3 regions of the Rossellomorea sp. LJF3 genome follow, and region 1 is predicted to be linked to each of the others. Evidence: riboswitches for the same ligand, from Rfam matches in the RefSeq annotation. Region 1 holds a riboswitch; each other region holds the start of a gene.
The links. A riboswitch is a leader RNA that binds a small molecule or an ion and turns the genes downstream of it on or off. The one in region 1 is predicted to bind lysine.

Region 2: linked by a shared signal. The riboswitch ahead of V8G47_RS08390 (aspartate kinase) and the one ahead of V8G47_RS07270 (Na+/H+ antiporter NhaC family protein) in region 1 are both predicted to bind lysine.
Region 3: linked by a shared signal. The riboswitch ahead of lysA (diaminopimelate decarboxylase) and the one ahead of V8G47_RS07270 (Na+/H+ antiporter NhaC family protein) in region 1 are both predicted to bind lysine.

The regions. Positions count from the first base shown of each region.
Region 1 covers NZ_JBANLY010000005.1:92,028-101,952, forward strand. The annotation lists gene V8G47_RS07270 (Na+/H+ antiporter NhaC family protein) at 1-1,399, opposite strand, end outside; lysine riboswitch at 1,515-1,697, opposite strand; gene yunB (sporulation protein YunB) at 1,777-2,541, opposite strand; gene V8G47_RS07280 (HD-GYP domain-containing protein) at 2,601-3,713, opposite strand; gene V8G47_RS07285 (YunC family protein) at 3,890-4,192, opposite strand; gene V8G47_RS07290 (bifunctional metallophosphatase/5'-nucleotidase) at 4,249-5,601, opposite strand; gene V8G47_RS07295 (sulfite exporter TauE/SafE family protein) at 5,629-6,453, opposite strand; gene V8G47_RS07300 (DUF72 domain-containing protein) at 6,475-7,317, opposite strand; gene sufB (Fe-S cluster assembly protein SufB) at 7,467-8,864, opposite strand; gene sufU (Fe-S cluster assembly sulfur transfer protein SufU) at 8,903-9,343, opposite strand; gene V8G47_RS07315 (cysteine desulfurase) at 9,333-9,925, opposite strand, start outside.
Region 2 covers NZ_JBANLY010000006.1:100,937-110,861, forward strand. The annotation lists gene V8G47_RS08360 (acyl-CoA thioesterase) at 1-250, opposite strand, end outside; gene V8G47_RS08365 (bifunctional metallophosphatase/5'-nucleotidase) at 374-1,972, opposite strand; gene sdhB (succinate dehydrogenase iron-sulfur subunit) at 2,079-2,846, opposite strand; gene sdhA (succinate dehydrogenase flavoprotein subunit) at 2,846-4,609, opposite strand; gene V8G47_RS08380 (succinate dehydrogenase cytochrome b558 subunit) at 4,681-5,289, opposite strand; gene V8G47_RS08385 (YslB family protein) at 5,641-6,078, shown strand; gene V8G47_RS08390 (aspartate kinase) at 6,138-7,376, opposite strand; lysine riboswitch at 7,564-7,742, opposite strand; gene uvrC (excinuclease ABC subunit UvrC) at 8,091-9,860, opposite strand; gene V8G47_RS08400 (hypothetical protein) at 9,857-9,925, opposite strand, start outside.
Region 3 covers NZ_JBANLY010000004.1:219,776-229,700, forward strand. The annotation lists gene V8G47_RS06575 (PTS mannitol transporter subunit IICBA) at 17-1,924, shown strand; gene V8G47_RS06580 (BglG family transcription antiterminator) at 2,011-4,080, shown strand; gene V8G47_RS06585 (mannitol-1-phosphate 5-dehydrogenase) at 4,086-5,225, shown strand; gene V8G47_RS06590 (2OG-Fe(II) oxygenase) at 5,571-6,218, shown strand; gene V8G47_RS06595 (DMT family transporter) at 6,260-7,219, opposite strand; lysine riboswitch at 7,586-7,763, shown strand; gene lysA (diaminopimelate decarboxylase) at 7,879-9,165, shown strand; gene V8G47_RS06605 (ABC transporter permease subunit) at 9,276-9,925, shown strand, end outside.

The sequences.
Region 1 (9,925 bases):
TCAGCACGTGATCGATATGGTTGCTTCCCGCTCCTGTGGAAGAAAGGATCGTTGTATCGGAAATAGGTGAACAGTGGTCACCCAATACAGATCCGGCCAATACCGCTGCCATGGCAGGAAGTAAGATGCTCACGTCTGAAGCTGCAGCAATTTCACCTGCGATCGGCAGTAAAATACCAAACGATCCCCATGACGTCCCCGTTGAGAATGCCATGATGCCGGCAACCAGGAATAAGATGACAGGAAGTGCCTGCATCGGAAGATTCGATTGCTCAACAAGGCCTGCAAGATACGTACCCGTCTGCAGCTGATCGATGAGTGTCACGATCGTCCATGCAAAGATAAGGATGTAAACAGCCGGCAGCATCGACTTGATACCTTCCACTACGGCTGTCCCGATCGCACTCGCTTCAATTCCTTTCAAGCTGACTTGACGAAGGAAGAAAATCAGGGAAATAAGAAGTCCGAATAATCCACCATACAATAAGGATTTGGTTACATCCGTATTTTCAAAAATCGGCAGCAGGTCAAATGATCCCACCGCTTGATACCCAGTCCACAGCATCATGGAAACAGTCCCAATTACTAGGGCTACGATCGGCCAGACAAGATCGCCTACCGAGCCTTTTGAGCTCACTGGAAGATCATTTTTCAATTCACCGGGAATCTCTTTGCCTGGATCATAAAGATCTCCCGTTTCAAGGGCCCTTACTTCATGCTCTTTCATTTTTCCGAAGTCGAGTCCTTTATAGGCAACCATGACGACAAGCAGTACTGCCGCCCATACATAAAGGTTCATTGGAATCATTTGAATGAATGCTGAAAATGCCGTGTACTCCGTGATATTGTGTGTTGCAAGAATGGAGCCGATGATCCCGATGATGTATGCTCCCCAGCTTGAAATCGGGGAAACGACACAGATCGGAGCCGATGTTGAATCAATGATATAGGCTAATTTAGCACGTGAGACTCTGTGACGATCGGTAATGGGTCTTGAAACCTGTCCGACAGCAAGGGCATTAAAATAGTCGTCAATGAAAATGATGATACCCAGTACCGCAGCAAGAAGCTGTGCGCCCTGTCTTGTCTTCACACGTTTCATCGCCCATTCACCGAATGCGCGGCTCCCGCCGGAAATGTTCACAAATGCCGTGATGATACCAAGAATGAGTAAGAAGAAAACAATGTAGACATTCCAGGTGTTAAGTCCTCCGTCTGCGACAAAGATACCTTTAAAGGCGTCCCACATAAAGCTGAATGTTTTGGTAATTGAGAAGTCTGCCAACAAAAAGGCAGATGCGACGATCCCTACTCCCAGTGAAAGTAGAACCCGTCTCGTAAGGATAACCATAAGAATGGCTAAAAAGGGTGGTAATAATGAGTAAATCGTGTTTTCCATAGTGTCCTCCTCCTATTTGATAGGGGGGAACCATCGTAGCATGATAGAGGATAATAAAAAAAGGCAACGATAGAGAAACTATCATTACCTTTGTTAGTAACGTAAGTGCTCCATCACGATCTGTAGCTCCCCATTATAGAGATTTCCCTATAATGACAGTGTTATCCTTCTTCAAGACAACCCCAGCAAATATCCCATTGACAAGCATATTTACTTCGGCAAAGATTCCCTTTCATCTGTTTTCTCCGTTGTCATCCTCGAACAGATTACTCTTGAACCCTGCGCCTCTACCCCATCGGACTGATGATGTGGTGTGTTATAAAATTTTCTTTATTAATATAACAAACTATCATTCTTTTGACAACTTCTTTTCCTGACTAATTTGTGGGAATTTCAATGGAAGGACTCGATTCCCCTCCACCATTGTTGTAAAATTGCGGTACATCCAGATGCACGGTACCCATGGCAACCAGGATATCCTGCTTGATCGTTTCGGTTTTGGTTGCAAACGGGATGATGATCTGCACATTCACTTCAAGCTCCACAAATACCTTCACAACTGCATTATTGATCCCGAACTGCTCCACCGTCGTTTTCACATCGGAACGCACGTCACCTATGGAATGAAAGCGGATCGGGATTTTCGGCCCCAGGTTTCCGAGCAGTACGTTGTTCGTTGCCTGCCCCAATGGAACGGAATAGGTGATGCCCTTCGATGTTTTCGACTTCCCTTCATCAATTTCCACCTCAGTGAGAAACTCCAGGTTTTCTATATTCCCGGCTTCTGCTTCCTGAAGGTTCTGCTGCACAAGATTCGTAATTTCTGCCTGGACCCTGTTGATCGTCTGTGTATTATATTTAAATGAAACGATATCTCCTTCTGAATTCTTCACTTCTTCGGTTATATCCGAAATATCCAGAACATCGGCAATCTTCTTATTGATGGCTTTGTTAATCACCAGGGTACCGATCCTGCTCGTCTGTGTCTCGGCATACGCAAGGAGAGTCGGCTTCAACCCTTTGTTAATGATCCACAATCCGAATCCAGTTGAAATCATAAAGAACAGAAACGTAATGATCATGACATGACGAAAAGGCAGCGGACCTCCTCTTCGGGGTTTGTAGGTTTTGAACTTAGACACAAAAAATCCCCCCTTACAAGCTATTTGTATGCATTGTAAGAGGGGTTTAGCGCAAAAATTTATTTAATCTTAAGAGATTGCGGTTCATAATCCGGATCAAAGCCTGTGATGACCTTGTCTAATTCCTTGCTTAAATCGAGTAGATAAGGAGAGTCTGACTCCTGCCCATCTTCTTCGATGATCCGTATGACAGGACGGTCTGTGACTCCTCTATTTTGATCGGTCACAATCCCTTTCCTACCATCATTCAGTTCCACGATCATGCCATTCGGATACATCGCGACCGATGACCGGAAGGCTTCGATCACTTGTGAATCGAACAGGGATCCCGATCCTGCGTATAATACCTCTAAAGCCTGATGGGGAAGCATCGCTTTTCTGTACACCCTGTTTGACGTCATGGCGTCAAATACATCGGCCACAGCGATGATCTTTGCGAACGGATGGATATCCTCACCCCTGATCCCCCGCGGATAACCGGACCCATCGAGCCTCTCATGATGCTGATAGGCACAGTGTGCGATGATCAGGGACACTGAATGCAGCTGTCTCAAGATCTCAAAGCCATGTTCAGAGTGTTTCTTGATTTCCGAGAATTCATCTTCTGTAAGCTTCCCGGGCTTCAGCAGGATCTCTTCGGGCACAAGCATCTTACCGATATCGTGGAGGATCGCCCCAACCCCAAGCTGCTCCAGCTGCTTCTGTGAAAGCTTAAGTTCAAGACCGATGGAAAGTGTATATAACGTAACATTAAATGAGTGATGAAAAATATAGGAGTCGTATGTAAACACATCTGTCAAAATCGTCAAAAGATCATGATTCGCCTTTACTTCGGACAGGACGACATCAATCACCTGCTTCAATTGAGTGGCACTATCTTCAATCACGAGGAGGCTTGGCTTCTCGTTGGATGTGCTTAATTGATTGAAGGCCATCTCGATATTCTGGACCGCCTCTTGTCTCACTTTACTCGAAACGGTCCCCTTCACATGAATTCCACTGGAAAGAGAGTCTTCAATATAAACATACTGAATACTAAGCTCCTGCAATCTGTAAATCATGCGTTCTGTAATGGGAACATTATCATGAATCAACGCTTGACCTCTCATATTATATACCGTTGTAGCTAGAACCATGCCGGGTTTCAAAGCCCGTGTTGATATAAGCCTCATAGAATTCTCCTATGTAATTCTTTCATTTTTCGACAAAATTTCCTAGTATCTCCATTATAAAGGATAAAAATGATCTTGCAAGGTGTATTTGGTTAAATATTCATGAAAGAATATAGAGGAAATCAGGAATAAAATAAAGACCAGCCGCTCAGGAGAGCACTGGTCATTTTCAGGTTCTATATCATTTTCAACAGCGCGTCCCTTCCGGCCATTCCCGTGTGGATGCCGAGATTCGCTGCTTCATAGGTGACGGACTCCAGTGGCGCATCGAGGAGCTGATCGATGGTTTTCACACCAACCGCTCTTCCCGCGATGATCCCCCTGTCCTTTAATTTTTCATTCAGCAGCGCAACATCAAGTGCCCCACACATGATATATCCTTTTTCACTCGTCACGACGAGGAGATTGGTTTTCGGAAGTGCAACAGAAATGGCTGTAAAGGTATGTCCCCCAATGGTAATCGGAGATACATTCATCATGTTTCATCGCTCCCTTCACTCATATGTATGTCATGAGTGACGAAACGGTGAGACATTTACTGTTTCAATTTCCATTCGAGGACATCCCGTAAAAATTCCGGCATAAAGTACTTCTTCTCAAGCCTCTGAAGGTCCGGAAAGAAGTGGCCGAATGTAAACATATCCGGAAGGGCCAGCTTGTATATCTTACCGGGGTCGATCGGAGTGTTTCCGATGAAGATATCATGGTCTTTAAAGTGGATATTCGAATACACGAACCTCCCCATCACTTTCCCCCTGAAACCAAGTCCCTTCACATCAAGATGCGGCCAGTCCTCATTAAGGGTCTGCTTAATGATTTCCTTCAGCTCGGCTCCCTTCATCCGGATCATGCAGGGGTTGATCGGGTGGGGAAGAATGCGGTGAAAGTCCTGCTTTGTCACCATTCCTTCGTCAAGTCCATCTATGAGGAGACCGGCATTAAGGAAGCCACAATCCGCTCCACACCATTCCATTAGTGCATCACTAAGCACTTCAGGCAGTGGGGACGTGTGAAACCAATCAACCGGGAAGGATTTTGTCAGGCAGGTCACTTCCTGCTTTAATAGCTCTTCCCCGTCCCGGAACCATTGATCTCTGTCCTCCGCTTCCCTGACAACAGACGGAAGTTCATCCTGCTCATATAGACGTGCCTTCTTTTCCATGATCTGCTTTGTGGATGTATTCATCTCAATCATCATATGACCGACATAATGACCGTATTTCCCTGCAGCACCAAGCATGGTGCCATTCACCTCTTTCCCCTTGGGTAAGACATGGTGAGTGTGGGCACCCAGAATAACGTCTATTTCAGGGAATTGTTCCCCGATCATCTCGTCGTCCCTTATTCCCAAATGGGAAAGGAGTATGATCATATCGACGCTTTGGCGAACCTCCTGAACCAACTTCCTCAGTTCATCCAAAGGGGAGGTGATGTTCCAGCCGAGAGCTTCGTAAAAAGGTTTGAAATAGGCCGTTAATCCGATGACGCCAATCCTCACTCCACTGCCGGTCCGATAAATCCGGTGGGTCTCAGCCCACCCTGGACGCCTTAAGGAACGATCCAGCAGATTTCCTACAATCACATCAAACCGGGCACTGTCATACAGACTGTTTAAATCATCATAATCCAATGTGATCCCTTCATTGTTTCCGATTGTGACAGCATCGAACCCGGCTTCATTTAATAAATCAACGTTCCCTTTTCCTAACGTCGCTTCAGTCAATGGATGCCAGCGGTCCACATGATCACCGATATCAAATAGATACACAGACTCCCCGTCATTCATATGCTTTTGTTTTCTCTGTTTTAAAAAGTCCCTGATCCTCGGCCAGTTCTCAAGGTGACTGTGAAGATCGTTAGTATGATAAATATGAATGGTTTCTCCCATAAATCGTTCACTCCTATTGGAGGAATGTTATCCTGTCATTCCTTGATAAATCAATCGAATACCAATTAAAATCAATATAATCCTCAATACGCTCACCAATACCTTGGACTCGAGCTTTGTATTGATATATGCCCCGACCTTTGCCCCGATCCACGCTCCCGGAATAAGAGCCAGTGCATACAGCCATTTGACATTACCGAACAACACATGTGTTCCCGAGCTCACCAATGCCGAAAGAAAAATCATAAACATGGATGTTGCAACAGCCACATGGGGCGGGAAAAGAAAAATCAGGATCATGGCAGGGACCATCAGAGAGCCGCCGCCAATGCCAAACAAACCCGAAGTAAATCCAACGACGAAGGCGATCACCACTCCAAGTAGTGGAGGGTATCCATACCGGAAGGTTTCTCCACTTGGGTCGGTAAATTCCCTCTGAAAAGATGCATTCCTGAATTTTTCAATAGGCTTTAACTTATTCCGGATCATCAGAATAACCGCCACCAGTATCATGAAGATACCAAAATAAAGATTGAAGCTTTCCATATTCAATCCCTTGTTCACCCAAGCTCCAAGAATCGACCCGGGTCCGCTGCCAGCAAAGAAAATCAATCCGCTTTTATAATCGACGGTTTTATGCTTTAAGTATGCAAGTGTGGAAGATAACCCTGTAAATATCATGATGACCAGTGAGGTACCCACAGCGGTCTGCGGGTTCATCCCTTCTACCAGGCTTGTATATGTACCAAAATAGATCAGGGCGGGAACAATGATGACGCCACCACCTAAACCGACCAGTGATCCTATCGCACCTGCCAAAAGCCCGATCGATAGAAGAACAATCCATTCCATCTGCCTTTCATCTCCTGTCGGCTAAAATAAATCCAGCTGCTTCGGGGCAAGTCCTTCATACTCAAGCCCTAATAATTCAATCAATTCTTTCGCATTGTCAGCCGCGTCCCCACCAGAATTATTGTTAAAAAGAATATAAAGATCTTTAGACCTTTCGTGCAAATGATGAAGATGGGGAATCCATTCTTCCAGCTCAGCACGATTATAGCGATATAAATAGCGGACCTCCCGCCAATCTTCCCCATTCGGTTTATTCCAACCATAGAGATTCCTGCCGTGAAACCGGATAAGAGTGGCATCTTCATGTGTCGCTTCCAGCACCCGCGGCACGGATCCTTCACCAGCTTGGGGTTCATCACAAATGCTGTGGATCCATCCTTCTTTTTTCATGAACGTTAAGGTCTTGTCCCGAAACTCGGGTCTGAACCAGCTCTGATGCCGGAATTCAAGTGATACAGGAAGATCTTTCAATTGCTCCCGGCAGTAGCGTATATAATCGACATTTTCTTTTTTACAATCGTACCAAGGCGAGAATTGAAGAAGGACCATCGCCAGTTTCCCAGCATTCGTATATGGAGCAAGGGACTCTTTAAAGGCACTGAACATTTCTTCCTTTGTTTCAAAAGGGATTTCGCCACGCTGATGACCAGTCATCCCCTGGTATGCTTTTACAATAAATTTAAAGTCCTCCGGTGTTTCCTTTACCCATTTTTCCGCATTTCGAATAGGCTGGACAGCATAAAACGTCGTGTCCACCTCAACTATAGGGAAATGAGCTCCGTATTCTTTTAGTTTGTCCCTGGGGGAAACATTCTCATAGAGGGTATCGTGATCTCCCCAGCCTGTTACACCTATGTATATCATCCGCATTCACCTGCTTTATTATGAACATGTCCATTTTATCATAAGGGAAATGGAAATTCTTATGTTTGGATTGATCGTGGAAAAATAGTGGGGAATAGTTGGTAGAAAAAAACTCCCCTGATGACTCATCAAGGGAGTTTGATTGATTATTACCCGATGGAACCTTCCATTTCGAACTTGATCAGACGGTTCATTTCGACTGCGTATTCCATTGGAAGTTCTTTCGTGAATGGCTCGATGAAGCCCATTACGATCATTTCTGTTGCTTCTTCTTCAGAAATTCCGCGGCTCATAAGATAGAATAATTGTTCTTCTGATACTTTTGAAACCTTCGCTTCGTGTTCTAACGAAATGTTATCGTTCAGAATTTCGTTGTAAGGGATCGTATCGGAAGTCGATTGGTTATCCATGATCAGCGTGTCACACTCGATGTTTGAGCGTGCGCCTTCCGCTTTACGGCCAAAGTGTACAATTCCACGGTACGTTACTTTACCACCATGCTTGGAGATGGACTTAGAAACGATTGTGGAAGATGTATTAGGTGCAAGGTGAATCATTTTCGCCCCTGCATCCTGGTGCTGGCCTTTACCTGCAAGTGCAATGGATAGTGTCATACCACGGGCGCCTTCCCCTTTAAGGATGACAGCCGGATATTTCATCGTCAGTTTCGAACCGATGTTTCCATCCACCCATTCCATCGTTGCATTCGCTTCACATACGGCACGCTTCGTCACCAGGTTGAACACGTTGTTCGCCCAGTTTTGGATCGTTGTATAACGGCAGTACGCATCTTTCTTGATGATGATTTCAACGACTGCCGAGTGAAGTGAATTCGTTGTGTAAACCGGTGCTGTACAACCCTCTACGTAGTGAACGCTTGCGCCTTCATCAACGATGATCAGCGTACGCTCGAACTGACCCATGTTTTCAGAGTTGATACGGAAGTAAGCTTGAAGTGGTGTATCCACCTTTACCCCTTTAGGTACATAGATGAAAGAACCACCGGACCATACCGCTGAGTTAAGGGCAGCGAATTTATTATCCGTAGGAGGGATAACCTTCGCCCAATGCTCACGGAATAGCTCTTCATTTTCTTTAAGGGCGGAATCTGTATCTTTGAAGACGATTCCCATGTCTTCAAGATCTGATTGCATGTTGTGATAGACAACTTCTGACTCATACTGAGCAGAAACCCCTGCAAGATATTTTTGCTCTGCTTCCGGAATCCCTAATTTATCAAACGTCTGCTTGATTTCTTCAGGGACTTCATCCCAGCTGCGCTCTGACTTTTCAGAAGGCTTCACATAGTAAGTGATCTCATCGAAGTTCAGTTCCTGCATGTCTCCGCCCCATTGAGGCATAGACATATTATAAAAATGCTCAAGTGACTTCAAACGGAAATCAAGCATCCACTTAGGCTCATCTTTCATACGAGAAATTTCTTCAACGATTTCCCTCGTCAAACCACGTTTAGAACGGAAAATCGATACGTCTTTATCGCTAAAGCCATATTTATAGTCTCCGATCTCAGGCATCTTCTTTGCCATGTTGATTCCTCCATTCTTAAATAGAGTCGGAGAAGAGCTTATTCCTGCTCTTCTTCCTGTACTCCTTTTTCCATCGCTTTCCAGGCCAATGTCGCGCATTTGATACGGGCCGGAAATTTCGCGACTCCTTGTAATGCTTCTATATCTCCTAAATCCACATCGTCGTCATAATCATTGCCCTGCATCATATCAGAGAAAATCTTTGAAAGCTTGAGTGCCTTTTCGATCTCTTTTCCCTTGACCGCCTGTGTCATCATGGACGCAGAAGCCATGGAGATCGAACAACCTTCCCCGTCGAACTTCGCATCCTGAACGACACCATCTTCCACTTTTAACGTAAGGTGAATGCGGTCTCCACATGTAGGGTTATTCATATCGATAGTAAAGCTCCCATCCTCTAAAGAACCTTTATTACGTGGATTCTTGTAATGATCCATGATGACTTGTCGATATAACTGATCTAAATTATTAAAAGACATCGCTGAAAAACTCCTTTGTCTTCACCAGGCCGGCAACAAGTTTATCAATATCTTCTTCTGTGTTGTAAAGATAGAAGCTGGCACGTGCCGTTGCGGAAACGTTCAACCACTTCATCAACGGTTGTGCACAGTGATGGCCTGCGCGGACGGCAATCCCTTCTGCGTCAAGCACGGTTGCTACATCATGCGGATGAACATCATCTATGTTGAATGTCACAAGACCTGCACGCTGCCCGGGATCACTTGGTCCGAAAATGGTCATACCGTCAACTTCATTCATCTTATCCAAAGCATAAGCGGCAAGCTTATGCTCATGCTCTTCAATATTATGAAGGCCGACTTGCTCAAGGAAATCGATGGCAGCTCCAAGGCCGATGGCTCCTGCAATGATCGGAGTGCCTCCTTCAAATTTCCACGGAAGCTCTTTCCAAGTAGATTCCTGAAGTCCGACAAAATCGATCATCTCTCCACCGAATTCAACCGGCTCCATATTATTCAGATGCTTTTTCTTGCCGTACAATACCCCGATCCCGGTAGGACCTACCATCTTATGACCGGAGAAGGCGAAGAAATCGCAGTCCA
Region 2 (9,925 bases), on a different contig from region 1:
CTTGCTTTACAAAATCACATTGTAAATCTGCAACGACAGGGATCGTATCATGCTCCGGTTTAACCCAGTTTTGCATAAATCCAATGTGTTTTAAATATTCGATCCTGGCTTCTTCAAAATAGGTGAATGGAACGGTGTTATTCATATGTCCAAACATATCAGTCTCAGAAAACCGGACCTTTATATGGATTGAAAATGAAAATTCTTGTTGCCATGTTTCTATATCTTCAATGTATGTAAAATGTTTCAAATTGGCTCCTCCTTTTAGTAAATGAAAAATGAATGATGATTCATTTTATTATACCTTTTTTCTGAAAAATAAGAAACCTATATGCATAAAACAGAGCCGGCAGGAAAAAACCGGCTCTTCTTCTTATTCAATTCCTTTCACGATCCTTCCCTCCACTTGCGGGGAAACGGGGGAATGGGTGGTGAGATACTCACTCATCACCTCATATAGATTGAGGTGCAGCTCGGATATCCTGCCGTTTTCCTTCGCTTTTCTCAATACGGTAAAACCATCCCCTCCACCTGCAAGGAAGGCGTTGACTGCCACCCCGTACATCTTGGAACGGTCAAGAGGAGTCCCTTGGATGTTCATTTCCGTTATTCTATTACCAACGGGCTTTGAAGGATCAAAGCGATATATCATGCCAGATACCTGGAGGAACTGACCTGCTTCCCCATCCACATTCGCAACACTATGTTCCAATGCAAGAAGGATTTCCTCCCCCGTCAGGCGCAATGTGACAAGGGTATTCCCGAAAGGCAGCACCTCCAACACATCTCCCAGGGTAACGGTCCCCGCACCGATGGAACTCCTGATACCACCGCCATTTTGAAATGCGATTTGAGTCGGGCTATATTGATTCGCTTTTTCCAGCATGGCATCTGTAATGAGGTTGCCCAGATTGGTCTCTTTGGTCCGAACGTCCCGACGATCTCCATTTAATGAAATGTTGGTTGTACCAACATCCATGCTCTTTAACTTTTCAATGGGCCCCCGTAAATGCTCCAATCTCTTTTGTGCCCATGGATCAGGTGGATACACGTCATTTCCTTTTTGATCTTTGCCCAACACATCCAGCAGCTCACCATTCCACCCGGTCAGTACACCTCTTTCAGAAAATACAGCCGTTAATTTACCAAGTGACTTCCCATACTCATCACCCTGAACGATCAGTGTCGGTTCTGATTTCAGATTGTACACAAGCGGCGATTCCAATCTTGTATGGGAATGGCCGCCGACGATGATATCGATTCCTTTCACCTTTGGAGCCAGGATTTTGTCCTGCCGTAATCCCAAATGAGACAGCAGGATGAGGTGATTCACTCCCTTTGCCTGTAGTTTCGTCATTTCTTCAAGCACTTTCTTTTCGGCATCCTGAAAGACTATCTTCTTATCTGGTGAAGAAAGGAAAGCCGTATCTTCGGTTGTGAGTCCGATGATGCCGATTTTGACCCCATTGACTGTTTGAATGATAGAAGGGTAGACCTTTCCACTTTCTGATTGTTCCGGGATTCCGCTTTTCATTAAAGGAGCAAGGTTAGGATCAAGCCGGACATCCACATTGCTGCTCACCACGGGAAAGGAAAGTTTACTAATAAAATCCGCCAGCACCCCACTTCCTTTATCGAATTCATGATTTCCCAGCGTCATGGCGTGGTAGCCAATTTCATTCATGAATGCAGCATCTGCCTGTCCCAGATATTCATTAAAAAACAACGTCCCTGAAAACACATCCCCCGCGTCCAGGAGAAGGGCATCCCCATCCTTTTTACGTTCTGCTTTAATCGCTGTGTGCAAATACGGAACGTTTTCCAAATGGGAGTGAACATCATTCGTATGCAGGATCGTCAGACGGAAAGGTCCCCCATCTTCCATTTCCATTGCTTCCACTTCATCAAGGTATACAAGGGATATATTGAATAACAAGATTATGAATATCAATCCGATTCGCTTCACACTCATCACTCCATACGCTCTTTTGTAGTCTACTATGCGACAATCGACTGCATTTTATGAGCCATAACAAAAAAGCACTCCCCCGAAGGAAAGTGCTTTTCATTAGAAAATATTAATCAACCATATGGTCGCTTCCGAAGAAGTTTTTGAACATTTGGAAGGTGGTTTCACGGTTAAGTGCCGCAATCGAAGTCGTCAAAGGAATTCCTTTTGGACAAGATTGAACACAGTTTTGTGAGTTACCGCAGTTGGCAAGTCCACCGTCGCCCATGATAGACTCAAGGCGCTCATCCTGATTCATGGCACCTGTTGGATGCGCATTGAACAAGCGTACTTGAGAGAGCGGAGCAGGCCCGATGAAATCGGACTTACTGTTTACGTTCGGACAGGCTTCCAGACATACACCACATGTCATACATTTTGATAATTCATATGCCCACTGACGCTTTTTCTCAGGCATACGCGGTCCAGGACCCAGATCATATGTCCCATCAATCGGAATCCATGCTTTCACTTTCTTCAAGCTGTCGAACATGCGGCTGCGGTCTACCTGCAGGTCGCGGACAACAGGGAATGTGCGCATAGGCTCAAGACGGATCGGCTGTTCGAGTTGATCGACCAAAGCCGTACAAGACTGTCTCGGTTTACCGTTGATCACCATTGAACAGGCTCCACAAACTTCTTCCAGACAGTTCATGTCCCAGTTGATCGGAGTTGTGTGTTCCCCTTTTGCATTGACCGGATTACGACGGATTTCCATCAAGGCGGAAATGACGTTCATATTCGGTCTGTAATCAAGTTCGAACTCTTCTTGGAAAGGGGCTGATTCCGGGCTTTCTTGACGAGTAATGATAAAACGGACTTTTTTATTTTCACTCATCATTTACTTCCCCCTTTACTCTTAGAATAGTCACGCTTACGCGGTGCGATCAGAGATGTATCTACTTCCTCATAATGGAATTCAGGAGTATTTGTTGCGGCATTGTATTTTGCCATCGTTGTTTTCAGGAACTCCTCATCATTACGATCCGGGAAGTCAGGTTTGTAATGGGCTCCACGGCTCTCGTTACGATTTAATGCACCGATTGTGATGACGCGGGCAAGTTGCAGCATGTTCCACAATTGACGGGTGAATGTCGCCCCTTGGTTGCTCCATTTAGCCGTGTCATTGATATTGATATTTTGGTAACGTTCCATCAATTCCCGGATCTTTTCATCCGTTTGTTGAAGCTTGTCATTATGACGTACAACCGTTACGTTATCCGTCATCCATTCCCCAAGCTCTTTATGGATGACATAAGCGTTCTCAGTGCCATTCATGGACATGATGTTGTTCCATTTTTCTTCTTCCTGTTTCACATAGCGGTCGAATAGTGAAGATGGAACAGATTCTACTGTTTTCTCAAGTCCTTCAATATACTTAATCGCATTAGGACCTGCCACCATACCGCCATAGATAGCGGATAGCAATGAGTTAGCCCCTAAGCGGTTACCACCATGCTGGGAATAATCACATTCACCAGCTGCGAATAATCCAGGAATATTTGTCATTTGATCATAATCGACCCATAGTCCACCCATTGAATAGTGAACGGCAGGGAAGATTTTCATTGGTACTTTACGCGGGTCATCACCCATGAACTTCTCATAGATTTCTATGATTCCGCCAAGCTTGATATCAAGCTCTTTTGAATCTTTATGAGACAGATCGAGGTAAACCATGTTCTCTCCATTGATACCAAGTTTTTGGTTTACGCACACATCAAAGATTTCACGTGTTGCGATATCACGAGGTACAAGATTACCGTATGCAGGATACTTCTCTTCAAGGAAGTACCACGGCTTACCGTCTTTGTATGTCCAGACACGTCCACCTTCACCACGTGCCGATTCACTCATGAGACGAAGCTTATCGTCACCAGGAATGGCTGTCGGGTGGATCTGGATGAACTCACCATTTGCATAATACGCACCTTGCTGATAAACGATCGATGCGGCAGAACCTGTATTGATGACAGAGTTCGTAGACTTACCGAAGATGATCCCCGGTCCACCTGACGCCATGATCACGGCATCTGCTGCAAATGATTTGATTTCCATCGTTTGAAGGTTCTGGGCAACGATCCCTCTTGCGACTCCTTCGTCATCAATGACGACTCCAAGGAATTCCCAGCCTTCGAATTTGCTGACTAATCCAGCCACTTCATGACGCCGAACCTGCTCGTCCAAAGCATATAACAGCTGCTGACCAGTGGTAGCACCAGCGAAAGCGGTTCTGTGATGCTGCGTCCCACCGAAGCGACGGAAATCCAGTAATCCTTCAGGTGTACGGTTAAACATAACACCCATACGATCGAGTAAGTGAATGATCCCTGGTGCTGCTTCCGTCATTGCTTTAACAGGCGGTTGATTCGCTAAGAAATCCCCACCATAAACCGTATCATCAAAATGTTCCCAAGGAGAATCCCCTTCTCCCTTTGTATTGACGGCTCCGTTAATTCCACCCTGTGCACATACAGAGTGAGAACGCTTAACGGGTACCAGTGAGAATAAATCGACTTGCGTTCCTTTTTCTGCTGCTTTAATTGTGGCCATCAGGCCGGCTAAACCGCCACCGACAACGATGATTTTACCTTTACTCATCGTGACTCACTCCTTTTCCTACCATACTTCGAGAGCACTTGCTTATCTATCAGACTCGTATATTTTTCTGCTTATACGAAGGCAAAGATTGCACGCATACCGACAACCGATAACGCGACAAAAATCCCGATCGTAACATATGTAGCAATTAATTGAGAACGAGGTGTAACCGTAAGTCCCCAGCTAACGCAGAATGACCATAATCCATTTGCAAAGTGGAAAATCGTTGAAAGAACACCAAGCACGTAAAATCCTAACATCAACGGATTGGATAAAATGTTTTCCATCATCTGAAAGTTCACTTCAGCTCCGAACGCTGCAGCGACCCTTGTTTCCCAAATATGCCATGTTACGAAAATAAATGTGATCACTCCAGATACACGTTGAAGTAAAAACATCCAGTTACGGAAATAACCAAATCTGCTTGCATTATTCTTTGAAGTGAATGCAATGTAAATTCCGTAAATTGCATGGAAATACAATGGAAGGAAGATGATAAAGATTTCAAGGAAATAACGGAAAGGAAGACTTTCCATAAAATGCGCCGCCTGGTTAAATGACTCTTCCCCACCAGTGGCAAAATGGTTCACGACTAAATGTTGTGTTAAAAATAATCCAACTGGAATAACACCTAGCAATGAATGAAGCCTGCGATAATTAAATTCTCGATTTCCAGCCATGATTTACCCCCCTTAATGATAAAATATGAATTCGTTTTCTAATGCCTTTCATTGATGATTAGACAACGATACATATTTTATATTGTAACAATAATGTGACATGTTCATTTTACTCCCAAGGAGTGGAAGCGTCAAGAAAACGTATACATAAATTCGACAATACCGCAAAAATATTTTCAATATATCAACAACGGAAAACATGAGGTTTTGCCCAATTAAATGTTCGAAAATTCTAATAAATGAACAATAAATATTATAGCACCAAAATATCCCAAGGTCATTTTTTCAAGGTATGGGATGATAATTACCTCTTTCATGTATATAATAGTTTTATAGAAAGAGGGGATTTACTTGGAACAGAAAAAAGAAGAAGTACATCAGCCGTCCGTTCCAATCTTCGGATATGAAATGTTACGCGACATCTTGATTCCAGACATACTGGGAAAACACACACCCGATATCCTATACTGGGGAGGAAAGCAGCTCTCGAGGAAATTCCCCCTTCAGTCAACGGAAGAAATATCTTCCTTTTTCGATGAAGCTGGATGGGGTACCCTTACACTTCTGGAACAAAAAAGAAATGAAATGACATTTGAATTGAACGGACCTGTGATCGAACGGCGTCTGTCACTGAAAACGGATGTGAACTTCAAACTGGAAACGGGCTTTATTGCCGAACAGATTCAGCTTCAAAGAAAATGTGTGGCAGAAGCTGCTGACGAATTACATAAACGGAGCCAATCGGTCAAAGTAATGGTAAGATGGGACGACAAAGACCGTATCGAGTAATCATACTCCCAATAAAGGGTTGCCTGGAATATTCCAGGCAACCCTTTTACATGTTGATCTTACAGCGTGATTTCTTCCAGTTTCACGGCATCCAGATGAAAGGCCGTATGTAAGACACCTGCTGCCTTTTGCATATTCTCTCCATCCACTACTGTGGACACTTTAATTTCAGAAGTGCTGACCATTTTCACCACGATGTCGTTTTGAGCCAGTACTTCAAACATTTCCGCTGCCACACCCGGGTTTGAAATCATTCCAGAACCGACAATGGAGACTTTCGCAAGCCCACTTTCATGCTCGACGTGTGTGAAATTCAACTGTTCCTTATTTCGTTCAAGAACAGCAAGGGTTTCATCGAGATCGTGCTCCTTGATGGAGAAAGATAGATTGGTCGTATTCTGATCCGTCTGGGTCTGGATGATGATGTCTACGTTCAAATGATTTTCCGCCAACGTAGTGAACACGGATGATAGTCCTGTCAATGCATTTCCCAGTCCGAAAACGGTGACCCTGGTAATCTCATTCTCAAATGCTACTCCTCTTACAATCAAGTTCTGTTCCATGCTTGCTTCCTCCTCAATATACGTTCCTTCCACTCTTTCGATGCTGGATCTGACTTCCAACGGGATTTGATAATTCTTGGCAAACTCCACCGCCCTTGGATGGAGGACCCCGGCCCCGAGATTTGCAAGTTCGAGCATTTCATCATAGGAAATCGACGGTAACTTCCTTGCTCCTTCTATATAGCGGGGATCTGTCGTGTATACCCCGTCTACGTCCGTATAGATGTCACAGCGCTCCGCCTTCAGGGCAGCCGCGATCGCAACGGCCGTCGTATCCGACCCGCCCCGTCCGAGTGTTGTGATTTCCCCCGTTTCTGTCATGCCCTGGAATCCCGCTACGATGACCACTCTTCCTTCCTGAAGGTGAGCCGCCATTTTATCGGTATGAATATTGGTTATCCTTGCATTGCTATGGACTGATTCCGTTTCGATGCCGGCCTGCCAGCCAGTGAATGAAATGGCATCATGCCCCGATTGGATAAGGGCCATGGTCAGGAGTGAAATGGTCACCTGTTCCCCGGTTGAGAGCAGCATATCCATTTCTCTTTTGCTCGGTTGAGACGTGATTTCCCTTGCAAGACCAACGAGTGTATCCGTCGTTTTCCCCATGGCAGATACGACGACGACCACATCATTCCCTCTTTCTTTTTCTTCAATGATCCTTGACGCAACATTTTGAATTCTTTCCACAGACCCTACTGAAGTCCCGCCGAATTTTTGAACAATAATACTCACGACTTCTCCCTCTTTCTGAGCGTCTCCGCTCCTTTTGATGATGAAGAGTACAATCACAATCATCCTACACGTCCATAGGACAGGATCTTTGTCACGAAATCCTGCGCTGATAATAAAAAAAGCAATGAGAATAATATCTCATTGCTTTATGAACATACAGCAGAACATACAAATAGGTTCATCGGCATTGTGAGATAGCTCTCCAAGATTGAATCATCTTGACAATCCTGCATTTCTTAAACGCAGGACCAGCGGATATAGTATGAGACTATAACCACTTCGGCGATTCTCCCCTTTCCAGGCATGTCGGCGGGGCTCATACCCCTCTTTGCCTGTACTCTTGAAGTTCGCACCTCTATCACCACTTAAAAAGTGATAATGTTATAAATTTTTGTTTATTATAGCATAGGGGAAATATTGATTCAATGGCTAATTGAGTCAATATTCCATTTCATTGTGTTTTAGTTAGCTTTTTCGAATAAGCATACTGTGGTTGATTTGCGCTCCAGGTGCTCGCTTTCCGCGGGGCGTGGGTTGAGCCTCCTCGGGCTAAAGCCCTGTGGGGTCTCAACTTCCACGCGTTTCCCGCAGGAGTCGAGCACCTTGCGCTCCAATCAACTCTGCTTTTTCATTAGGTACTGCAGAAGCAATAAATAAACCAAACACTTTAATAAAAGGAATAAAGATGTTGAAAAATATTATTTATAGCAGTTCCTATTTCAATTTCTCTGCCAATTCCCTGGCTACGGCTTCCGGTATACCTATTTCAATAAACTCCTCCACGGTTGCTTCTTTCATCTTCTTCATGGATCCGAAATGTTTTAGAAGCTGCTTCTTCCTTTTCGGACCGATGCCGTCGATGTCGTCGAGGGTGGATTGGAATGCGCTTTTGCCTCTTAGCTGACGGTGGAAGGTGATGGCGAACCGGTGGACTTCATCCTGGATGCGCTGGAGGAGATAGAATTCCTGGCTGCGTTTTTCAAGGGGGACGATTTGCAGCGGATTGCCGTACAGCAGTTCCGATGTCTGATGCTTATCGTCTTTCGCAAGGCCTCCGATCGGGATGTCGAGACCCAATTCATTCTCGATCACGTCCCTTGCCGCTTCGATCTGACCTTTTCCCCCATCGATGATGATGAGGTCCGGTAAAGGAAGTCCGTCTTTCAGCACTCTCGTATACCTTCTCCGGACAACCTCCCTCATGGAATCATAATCATCGGGGCCCTTGACGGTTTTGATCTTGTATTTACGGTATTCTTTCTTGGCAGGTTTCCCGTCTAAGAACACAATCATCGCCGATACGGGATCACTTCCTTGGATATTGGAGTTATCAAAGGCTTCGATTCGGAAAGGTGTATAAATCCCCATATGTTCCCCAAGCCTTTCAATGGCTTTGATCGTCCGCTCTTCATCTCTCTCGATCAGTGCGAATTTTTCTCCAAGTGCCTGCTGGGCATTTTTCTCGGCAAGCTTCACAAGCTCTTTCTTTTTACCCCGTTTTGGCTGGGTCATTTTTACCTCGAGAAGTTTTTCCGCGAGTTCGATATCGATCTCTTCAGGCAAAAAGATCTCCTTCGGCTTAAAGTGGTTGGATTTGGAGTAGAACTGACCCAGGAACGTCAGGAACTCATCTTCGGGTTCATTATAAAGGGGGAATAAAGACACATCCCGCTCAATGAGCTTCCCTTGCCGGACGAAGAATACCTGAACACACATCCAGCCTTTATCAACGGAGTATCCGAACACATCACGGTCGGTGAAATCGGTCATCGTCATCTTCTGTTTTTCCATGGTCGCCTCGATATGGAGAATCTGATCGCGGAATTCCTTCGCTCTTTCAAACTCCAGATTTTCTGATGCTTCATTCATTTTCACCGTCAGCTGGTTCTTGATTTCCTTGTATCCGCCATTGAGGAATCTGGCTATTTCATCTGTCATATCACGGTACGTGTCTTTGCTCACTTCTTTAATACAGGGAGCGAGACATTGGCCCATATGATAGTAAAGGCAGGCTCGGTCAGGAAGCGTCGAGCACTTCCGTAGAGGATACAAGCGGTCGAGAAGTTTTTTCGTTTCATTTGCCGCTCCGACATTTGGATAAGGACCGAAATACTTTCCCTTTCCCCGCTGGACTTTTCTTGTGGTTATGAGTCTCGGGTGCCGTTCATTCGTTAACTTGATGAACGGATAGCTTTTATCGTCCTTTAGCATGACATTGTATTTTGGGTCATACTTTTTGATCAAATTCATTTCGAGGACAAGGGCTTCCAGGTCAGATGACGTCATGATGTACTCGAAGTCCTCGATCTCCCCTACCAGCCGCTGTGTTTTCGCATCATGGGAGCCTGTGAAATATGAACGCACCCGGTTCTTCAATACTTTGGCCTTTCCCACATAGATGATCGTCCCCTGCCTGTCCTTCATTAAATAACAGCCCGGTTGGTCGGGAAGCAGCGCTAATTTATTGGTGATATTCTGATTCATCCTTCTTCCTCCTCCCTCTGTTTCTCCCATTTATATAACGTCAAGTCATGATAGATCGGGTCGAT
Region 3 (9,925 bases), on a different contig from region 1:
TGAAAGGATGAGAGAAGTGGCGCAATCCAATATGAAAGTTGCGGTACAAAAGTTTGGTAACTTCCTCAGTTCTATGGTTCTGCCGAATATAGGTGCATTTATCGCTTGGGGTTTAATTACAGCGTTGTTCATACCAACTGGGTTCTTTCCAAATGAAAGCCTTGCCAAACTGGTCGGGCCGATGGTTACGTACCTGTTACCGTTATTGATCGGTTATACAGGAGGTAAACTCGTACACGACCAGCGCGGTGGGGTCGTGGGTGCCATCGCGACAATGGGTGTCATTGTCGGTGCACCTGACACACCGATGTTCTTGGGGGCCATGGTCATGGGGCCGCTTGGAGCATATGTGATCAAGAAATTTGATGGAATGATCGAAGGGAAGATACGGGCAGGATTTGAAATGCTCGTGAATAACTTCTCGGCTGGTATCCTTGGGGGAATCCTTGCCATTCTGGCATTCTTAGGTGTCGGACCTGCAGTGGACGCATTTACAAGTCTACTCGTTGAAGGTGTTGACTGGCTGGTTGCAGCAGGCCTGCTTCCATTAACCAGTATCCTGATCGAACCAGCGAAGATTCTATTTTTAAATAATGCCATCAACCACGGTGTCCTGTCACCAATCGGGCTGGAGCAGGTCCAACAGGGTGGAAAATCGATTCTATTCTTATTAGAGGCTAACCCGGGACCAGGTCTTGGTGTCCTGCTTGCCTTTATGTTCTTTGGAAAAGGAACGGCGAAGCAATCAGCGCCTGGAGCAGGAATCATTCACTTCTTTGGTGGGATTCATGAAATCTACTTCCCATACGTATTGATGAAGCCGATGCTATTCATCTCCGTCATCCTGGGTGGAATGAGCGGGGTATTTACTCTTGTTTTATTAGGTGGAGGACTGGTATCACCGGCGTCACCTGGAAGTATCATTGCCATTACGGCCGTTACACCTCCTGAAGGAATGGCGTATCTTGCTAACTTTGCAGCGGTCCTTGTTGCAACAGTCGTATCCTTCATCGTTTCTGCCATCGTCTTGAAATCAAGTAAAGCAACAGATGAAGACATCGAAGGTGCAACAAAGAAAATGCAGGAAATGAAAGGCAAGAAAAGTTCCGTTGCCGGCCATGTGAGCCAAGGGACAATGCCTGAAGAAGTGAACAAAATCGTCTTTGCCTGTGATGCAGGGATGGGCTCAAGTGCCATGGGTGCTTCCCTTCTCCGGAAGAAAGTGAAGGCAGCGAATCTAGATGTGAGTGTCACAAACACGTCCATCAGTAATCTGCCATCAGATGCACAAGTAGTCATCACACAGGAGGAATTGACGCCTCGTGCGAAAAATAAGCTTCCGAATGCGTATCATATCTCTGTGGATAACTTTTTATCCAGCCCTGAGTATGACAAGCTGATCGCGAGTCTTCAGGACGGGATTACGGATGAGCAGGCAGAGATTGTCGAAGAGGCAGAGGAAGAAGCGGTTAACGCTGAACCGAATGCCGATCACGATGATGATCTTCTTCTTGAAGAGAACATCTTTATGAACCAGTCATTTGCCACGAAAGAAGAGGCGATCCGTTTCGCTGGAGAAGCCCTTGTGAAAGCAGGATATGTGGAAGAAAGCTATGTAGATGCTATGATTGATAGAGAAGGAATCACATCTACGTATATGGGTAACGATGTAGCGATCCCACACGGTACGGAAGACGCGAAGAAAGCCGTCATCAGATCCGGATTCACCGTCGTTCAAGTTCCCGACGGCGTCGACTTCAACGGAGAGAAGGCGAAGATGATCTTCGGTATCGCCGGTAAAGACGGTACACATCTAGAAATCCTATCCGGCATCGCCGTTGTCTGCTCAGAGCAGGAAAACGTCGACCAGATGGTTCAGGCCAAGTCAGCCAAAGAACTGAAAGACATCATCAACAGCAACTAGAGACATCATTCAGAAAGGCGGGATCCCTGCCTTTCTGTTCTCATTTGTTTTGAAAAATAGCTCATGCCAGGGAAAGAGGGGAAAGTATGTTTATTACATCAAGGGAAAAAGCCATTATTGAATTGATTGTAAAAACATCAGGGAAACATACCGTGTACTCTCTTTCTGCGTTTTTAAATGTGAGCGGAAGAACCGTACAGCGAAATTTAAAATCAATCGAAAGCATTTTAAAACAGTACCACCTGGAATTGAAAAGGACGGCCAATGAAGGTCTATTCATCGATGGGAAGAATGAGCATATCTATCGTTTAATACAAAATCTTGCGGATGTAAATCCGACCGACGAAACACCTGAGGAACGAAAGCTGAATCTCCTGATCATCCTTATGCATGAAGGCCCTTCTTTTAAAAAACAGGTGCTGGCGAGTCAGCTCGGAATCAGCGTGACGACCTTGTCTTCTTATCTGGATGAGCTTGCCGATTGGCTTCAGAAGTACGGTATCACCCTGACGAGGAAACGAGGGGTGGGGGTGGAGCTTATGGCGGAAGAAGCCGACAAGCGTCATGCCCTGGCAAGTTTTTTTCTTGTCCATTTTTATGAAGACATCATCGAGACCCTGTATGGGTTGCAAAAGGGTCATCATCTTGATGAACCGGTTCTCGGTTATTTCAAACCGGATTATTTACTTGCCGTCGACCAGGTGGTGAATCAACATTTGGCAGACGAGCAGATCACATTAACGGACAGCGATTATATCGGTCTTGTCGTGCATGTCTGCCTGACTGTCCAGCGAACGGAAAAGGGCTTCGGGTTACAGCAAAGGGAACCATCTGAAGAAGAGGCATCAGGTGAGTTCCTGTTGATGGATAGGATATGCCGGGAACTGAAACAGCGGCTTTCGGTTTCAATCAACTATCTGGACGTCCAATTCTTGACGGTCATTTTGAAAGGATCAAAGGTGCAGGATCCAGAAGTCGTTTACTACGACAGCATCCTCCTTGGGCATCTCATCAAAAATGTCATCAAGGATGTGTCGGCAGATCTCCACGTGGATCTGTCCGATGATTTTTCCCTGTTCCAGGGACTCCTTGCCCATATGGGACCGTCGATCTTCCGTTTGCAACAGGAGCTCGATCTTTTCAATCCCCTGACGGATGAAATCAGGAAGAAGTATCCGGTCTTATTTCTAGCGGTAAAAAAGAGCCTGGAAATGGAGTTTAAGGATATCTCGTTTCCAGATGATGAGGTGGCGTTCATCGTCCTTCATTTTGGGTCCGCCATGCTGATGAATGAAGAAAAGGTCAATATCCAGGCCGTGGTCGTATGTCCCACAGGAATCGGGACCTCAAAGATGCTCGCCAGCCGCATCCAGCGGGAACTGAGCATGATCAACAAGGTGGAAATCCTGTCGATCAAGGATTTTCAGAAAGCGGATCTCGAGGAGTACGACATTGTCATTTCCACCGTCAGGCTTCCCTTTACGGAAGTGGAGTATATTCTGGTGAGTCCATTATTGAGTGAGAAGGACATCGGATTCATCCAAAGCTATCTGCAGAATAACGTCGAGAAGCTGACGAGGAAAAAATATTTGAAACCCTCCCCGAAGTCTGATGGGAAAGCCGAAGTGAGAGTGCTCCTTCAGGAAATCAAAGATGTCCATTCCAGCATGGAAGCCATCCTTACCAATTTCCGCGTGTACCGGAAGCAGTCGGCTGGAAATCACGTCAGGATCCTGGGTGAAATGGTGGAACAGGCTGACCGGGACGGACTTCTGCAACAGCCTCAAGTGGTCCTGGACCAATTGATGGAAAGGGAGAAAAAGGGCGGACTGGGCATCCCGAACACGAATATGGGGCTTTTCCATTGCCGTGATGATAACGTAAATAAACTGATCTTTCAGGTTGCCCATCTGGATGAACCTTGTAAGATCAAGGGGATGGATGGTGCGGAGATGGAGATGAAGAGCCTTCTCCTGATGCTTGCCCCGGAAGAATTGAGCAGGCGGGAACAGGAAATCCTCAGCCTGATTTCTACAAGTTTAATCGAAGATCATCGATCGATGATGATTTATTCGTCGACGAACGAATCGATCATTTTAAAGAAATTAGAAGAAATCTTTCTGGACTACTTACAAACTAATTTGATAAAGGAATGATGAAGTTGAAACAAGCCGTACATTTTGGAGCAGGAAACATAGGCAGAGGGTTTATCGGAGCATTGTTTTCCCAATCAGGTTACCATGTGACCTTTGTGGATATTGCGGAACAAGTGATCAATAAACTGAATGAAGAAGGACGCTATGAGGTGAAGCTTGCAACGGAAACGATGGAAACAGAAACGATCGAGAATGTGTCCGGCCTGAACAACCTTCATCAGGAAGGGGAAGTGATCGATACGATCGTCTCGTCTACATACCTGACGACGGCAATCGGACCGAACATCCTGCCACGGATCGCACCCCTGATCGCTAAAGGGATCGCTAAGCGAGTTGCCTCTTCAGATGAACCGTTATACGTTATCGCATGTGAAAACCAGATCGGTGCAACGGATATTTTGAAAAAGCATATCTTGGAAAATCTTGATGAAGATACGGCTGCAAAGCTTGAAGGCAAAGTCTATTTCTTCAATTCAGCGGTGGATCGCATTGTACCGATGCAGGATCAAGGTTCATTGGACGTCCTCGTTGAGCCATACTACGAGTGGGTGGTTGAGACGACGGAAGAAATCCCGCCTGTTGAAGGAATGACGATCGTAGAAGATCTTGCACCCTTCATCGAGCGGAAGCTGTTCACGGTGAACACAGGGCATGCTGTCATAGCTTATCTTGGATATCTGCAAGGGAAATCTACCATTGATCAGACATTGGCCGATGACGCAATCGCTGCACAAGTGAAGGAGACGTTGAAAGAAACAGGTGCCTATCTTGTGAAGCAATATGGTCTGGATGAAAACGACCATCTTGCTTATATTGATAAAAACATCGAACGCTTCAAAAACGCCTACTTGAATGATGATGTCACCCGTGTGGGACGCGCGCCGATCAGAAAGCTTGGTTCTGATGACCGCTTGATCCGTCCGACCACCGAGGCTCTAAAAGCGGGACTGTCTTATTCGTATCTCGCCAAAGCGATTGCAGCAGCGCTCCTGTTCGACAATCCTGAAGACGAACAGGCCATGGAAATCCAGAGCATGATCAAGGAACATGGACCAGCTCATGTTTTGAAGGAAGTGAGCGGACTTGCTACGGATAGTGAGATCTTAAAAGAAGTATTGGTACAGTATGAAGGGTTGAAAAAATAAATTAGTGGACTGTCGGAAGGGATCCGGCAGTCTTTTTTTATGAGTTTTGACTACGTGTCCTTTCTGTGACATCCCTGAACCCGCGCCAATCCTAGACCCAAGTCAACTACACTATTTTTCAGCGGAAACAGAAAAAATAAAGATAGAATTCCCCTCATCCCGGGTGTAAAATAGATGAAAATACACTCTCATATTTTGACATGCAGGAGGAAACAACCGAATAAAATATACAGTTATGCCTAAAGTTGCTATCGTTTTTCCAGTCTGGAAGATTCAAAGAATGCTTCCACCAATGTAAAAATTCAGAATGTTAAAAATACGATAAGAGGTTGATGAAAGTTGGCAATGAATACGACTGAAACAGCTGTAAAGGAACAAACGATTTTCCACCACACGGGGAATAAAATCAAGACGGAAGACCGGGATATCCAGATCATCGCGAAAATGGAGGAGCCATTGATCGTCGTGCTTGGCAATGTGCTGAGTCATGAAGAATGTGATGAACTCATCCAATTGTCTAAGGACCGTGTCGAGCGTTCAAAAATCGGGAACACAAGGACAGTCGATGGACTGAGAACGAGCAGTTCTGTCTTTTTGGAAGAAAGTCATGACGTCGTGACACGTGTTGAAAAGCGAGTCTCTCAAATTATGAATATACCCGTTGAGCACGGGGAAGGTCTTCAAATCCTGAACTATAAACCGGGACAGGAATACAAGGCTCATTTCGATTTCTTCTCGGCATCGGCAAGGCCTGTGAAGAATCCGAGGATCAGTACCCTTGTCATGTATTTGAATGACGTAGAGGAAGGCGGGGAAACCTACTTCCCGAAGCTGAATCTCTCAGTTTCCCCTCAAAAGGGAATGGCGGTTTACTTCGAATATTTCTATGATAATCAAGAGTTGAATGACTTGACGCTCCATGGCGGTGCACCGGTTGTCATCGGGGACAAATGGGCTGCGACCCAGTGGATGAGAAGGCAGGTATTTAAATAAGAAAAAGGAGGAGCAGCCCAAGAGTGGGGTGCTCCTCCTTTTTAGCTTGCGGATTTTACCGGTTTCACCAATCCGGCATTCATTCTTTTCACGTTGACGGTATGGATGATCATGCCGGCGATGATCAGGAGGATGCCGAGGAGAGCAAACCCTGATGGAATGGGAACGGAAAGGATGGCCGCTTCACCCATGATGACGAACAGGATCTGGGTCGACTGGGTCGCTTCCACTGCCGCGAGCTTCCCGGGATGATGCCTTGCCATATTCGTCGCAAGGAAAAAGAGGGAAGTCGCAATCACACCTGAGCAAACGGCCACGATAAAGGATTGTGTCACTTGACCAGTGGAGGGAACGCCTACTTTTAAAAATGCATAGCTTCCAAGGATCAACCAGAAGGGGGTGCTTGCGATCGTCATGCCGAGTACCCGTTGGAACGTATCAAGCTTCCCACCGCATACCTCCATCATTTTACGGTTCCCAAGGGGGTAAGCGAATGCTGCGATGATCACCGGTAAGACTCCTGCGATCATTTCTGAAAGAGACAGCCCACTGGCATTTTCCTGTTGGATGAACAGCACTCCGATTAAAATGATCGAGGAAATGCCGAGAGCCCTTTTTTGAATGGCGTGCCTCCGCCTTACAGGCCCTGATGTGAAAAACAAGGGAGCGAGCAGGATCCCTGCCACAATCGTGAATTGCCACGTGCCCGCAACAAGCCAGCCAGGTCCATATGCTGCCGCATACGTCAATGGACCATAAAAGAGGACAAACCCGACAAAGCTCCACGTCAGCCACTCGTATGGCTTCTTCTTCATTTCAATCCACACTTGATTTATATTCTTCCGTAAACCTACAATAAGGAAAAGGAAAGGGAGCATGAACAAAAAACGCAGGGACGAACTCCACATCCAGCTTCCGCCGGCAAGCTCCATGGACCGGTTCAGGATGAAGGTGACGGCAAAGAACATGGATGAAATGATACCGAGAGTCAGTTCTTTGATGGGAAGCACTCCTTTCTGATACATACACTATCGTTTATTTTAAATTCATTTTAGAGGAAAAATCCTCACTAAGGAAGTTAATAATAGTTTTTTAATCCTTGATTGGTGGTTTTTAAGGGCTTCAGACTATCACATTCACATCATTGTGGGAAAATCGTCCTTGATTGCGTCGTTTTCGAGGGTGATTGCGTCATAATGGAAGTAATTGCGTCGTTATTAAATTAATTGCGTCATTCCCCATAGTTTATGCGTATTTTTGAAATAAATGGTAATACGAGCTCCGAAATCACGCTATATCCAGAAACCAATTGACAACCATTTCAAGAGAATGATATAGTTATGCCAATAAAAAATATACAGTCACTCTCTGATAATAGAGGCGCGAGAATGATGAGTACCTTCTTTGAGAATAATGGATTCCGGGATAAGTTGGGAAAGGCAGATCGCCGAAGCAGAAAATAGCCAATTCTATTTTTTGTTGGGCCAGCATTGAAGAAATGCTGGACTGTCACAATGCAAAAGGTTGTGGAGCACTATTGAAGAGATGTTAATACATAGTCTTCATCATGTTTCCGTAAACTTTGATGAAAAACCGTATGAGCATCTGCTTCATACGGTTTTTTTGTGTTTTTTTAGAGAGTCTAAAGGAGTTAGGGAAAATGAGTACAGTTGATGTGAATGTTCAAGGGGATTTAATGATCGGGGGGATCGGTACGGGAGAGCTTGTCGAAAGATACGGCACGCCCCTGATGGTTTATGATGAAGGGATGATCCGCGGGAATGCGAAATCGTTCCGGGATGCATTCCATGAAAGTGGTCTGAAATATCAGGTTGCCTATGCGAGTAAGGCATTTCTTTGTAAAGAAATGGTGCGTCTGGCGGAGCAAGAAAACCTCTCCCTGGATGTGGTCTCAGGCGGGGAATTGTATACGGCACTTGAAGCTGGTTTCCCGGCAGCACGCATCCATTTTCACGGGAACAACAAATCCGAAGAGGAGCTTAGAATGGCTCTTGAAGCTGAAATCGGCTGCTTTGTCGTCGATAGTTTCCTTGAACTTGAACTGCTTCATGACCTGGCAAAAGAGCGGGAGCAGGAGGTGCAGATCCTTATCAGGGTCACACCGGGCGTGGAAGCCCATACTCATGAATACATCACGACGGGCCAGGAAGATTCGAAGTTCGGATTCAGCATTTCAAACGGTCAGGCGGCAACGGCGATTGGGCTTGCGATCAGGAAGCCGTACTTCTCATTGCTCGGCCTCCATTCCCATATCGGATCTCAGATTTTTGAACAGGAAGGCTTTGATCAGGCGATCCGGATATTGTCTGATTTCATGCAGCGGATCCGGATCGATTTGGACGTCACGATGCCGGTTCTGAATATCGGTGGCGGATTTGGTGTCCGGTATACGGAAGAAGACCAGCCTCTGCCGATTCCGACCTATGTCAAGGGGATAACGGATAGTGTGAAAACCTATTTTGCCAAAAATGAATACCCACTCCCGGAAGTCTGGGTGGAGCCGGGTCGAAGCATGGTGGCGGAAGCAGGTAAGACGTTGTATAAAGTGGGCTCAAAGAAAATCATCCCGGATGTGCGCACTTATGTGGCGATTGACGGAGGGATGACGGATAATATACGCCCGGCGCTGTATCAGGCGAAGTATCACGCGGTACTGGCCAACCGTCCGAATGAGGAATGTACGGAGCTTGTGAGCATCGCGGGGAAGTGCTGCGAGTCTGGCGACATGCTCATCTGGGACCTGATGCTGCCGCCGACGAATTACGGGGATATCCTGGCTGTGTTCAGTACGGGGGCCTACGGGTATTCAATGGCGAGTAACTATAACCGGATACCGAGACCGGCAGTTGTGTTTGTGGATAACGGGGAATCCCGGGTCGTGATCGAGCGGGAGACGTATGCGGATCTTGTGCGGAAGGATCGATAGGGAAAAGAAGGGTGGAGTCCAAAGGGTTCCATCCTTTTTTTTATGGTAATTTCTGGGTTGTTATGATAACGTAAAGGTAACTTTATCCAATGAATTCGGAGGATCAATCTATGAATCTTAATTCGATCGGTTCTATGGTGTTGAAATTTGTCTTGGTTCTGTTCGGGATCATTCTTCTTACAGGTCTCATCGGCTTGTTCAACGAAGGCGTGGATCTCAGTCTGAAACAATATATACTCAATATTGTGGAGATTTCAACCTCCCTCGTCCATTCTGAGTCGATGACCATCACGAATGAATCGAACAACTCGTATCCTATGTTCCCGGCCTTCTGGGAGCCGTATTTCTATTCTGTTTCGATCTTTTTGTCTGCCTTTCTTTTATCCGTCCTCATGGGCATATTCCTTGCGTACCTTACACATTTGCTGCCTTCCAGCTGGTCAAAGTTCATCCTTAGGGCGACCAACCTGCTCGAGTCCACACCCGATATCTTCATCTTGATCGTCATTCAATACGGTGTGATTTTCATCTTGAAAGAGACGGGGGTGCTGCTGTTTCCGATCGTCGGCTCCCAGGAAAAGGTGTATCTCGTCCCAATTGTGACCCTGTCCATCTTGCCGACGATCATGTTGTTCAGGATCATCTATCTATTGGTGAATGATGAATACGGGAAGACGTATGTTGATCTGATCAGAAGCAGGGGGATGTCCAAGCACTCGATTTTCTTCATCCATGTCCTGCGGAATATTGCGTTCAGTTT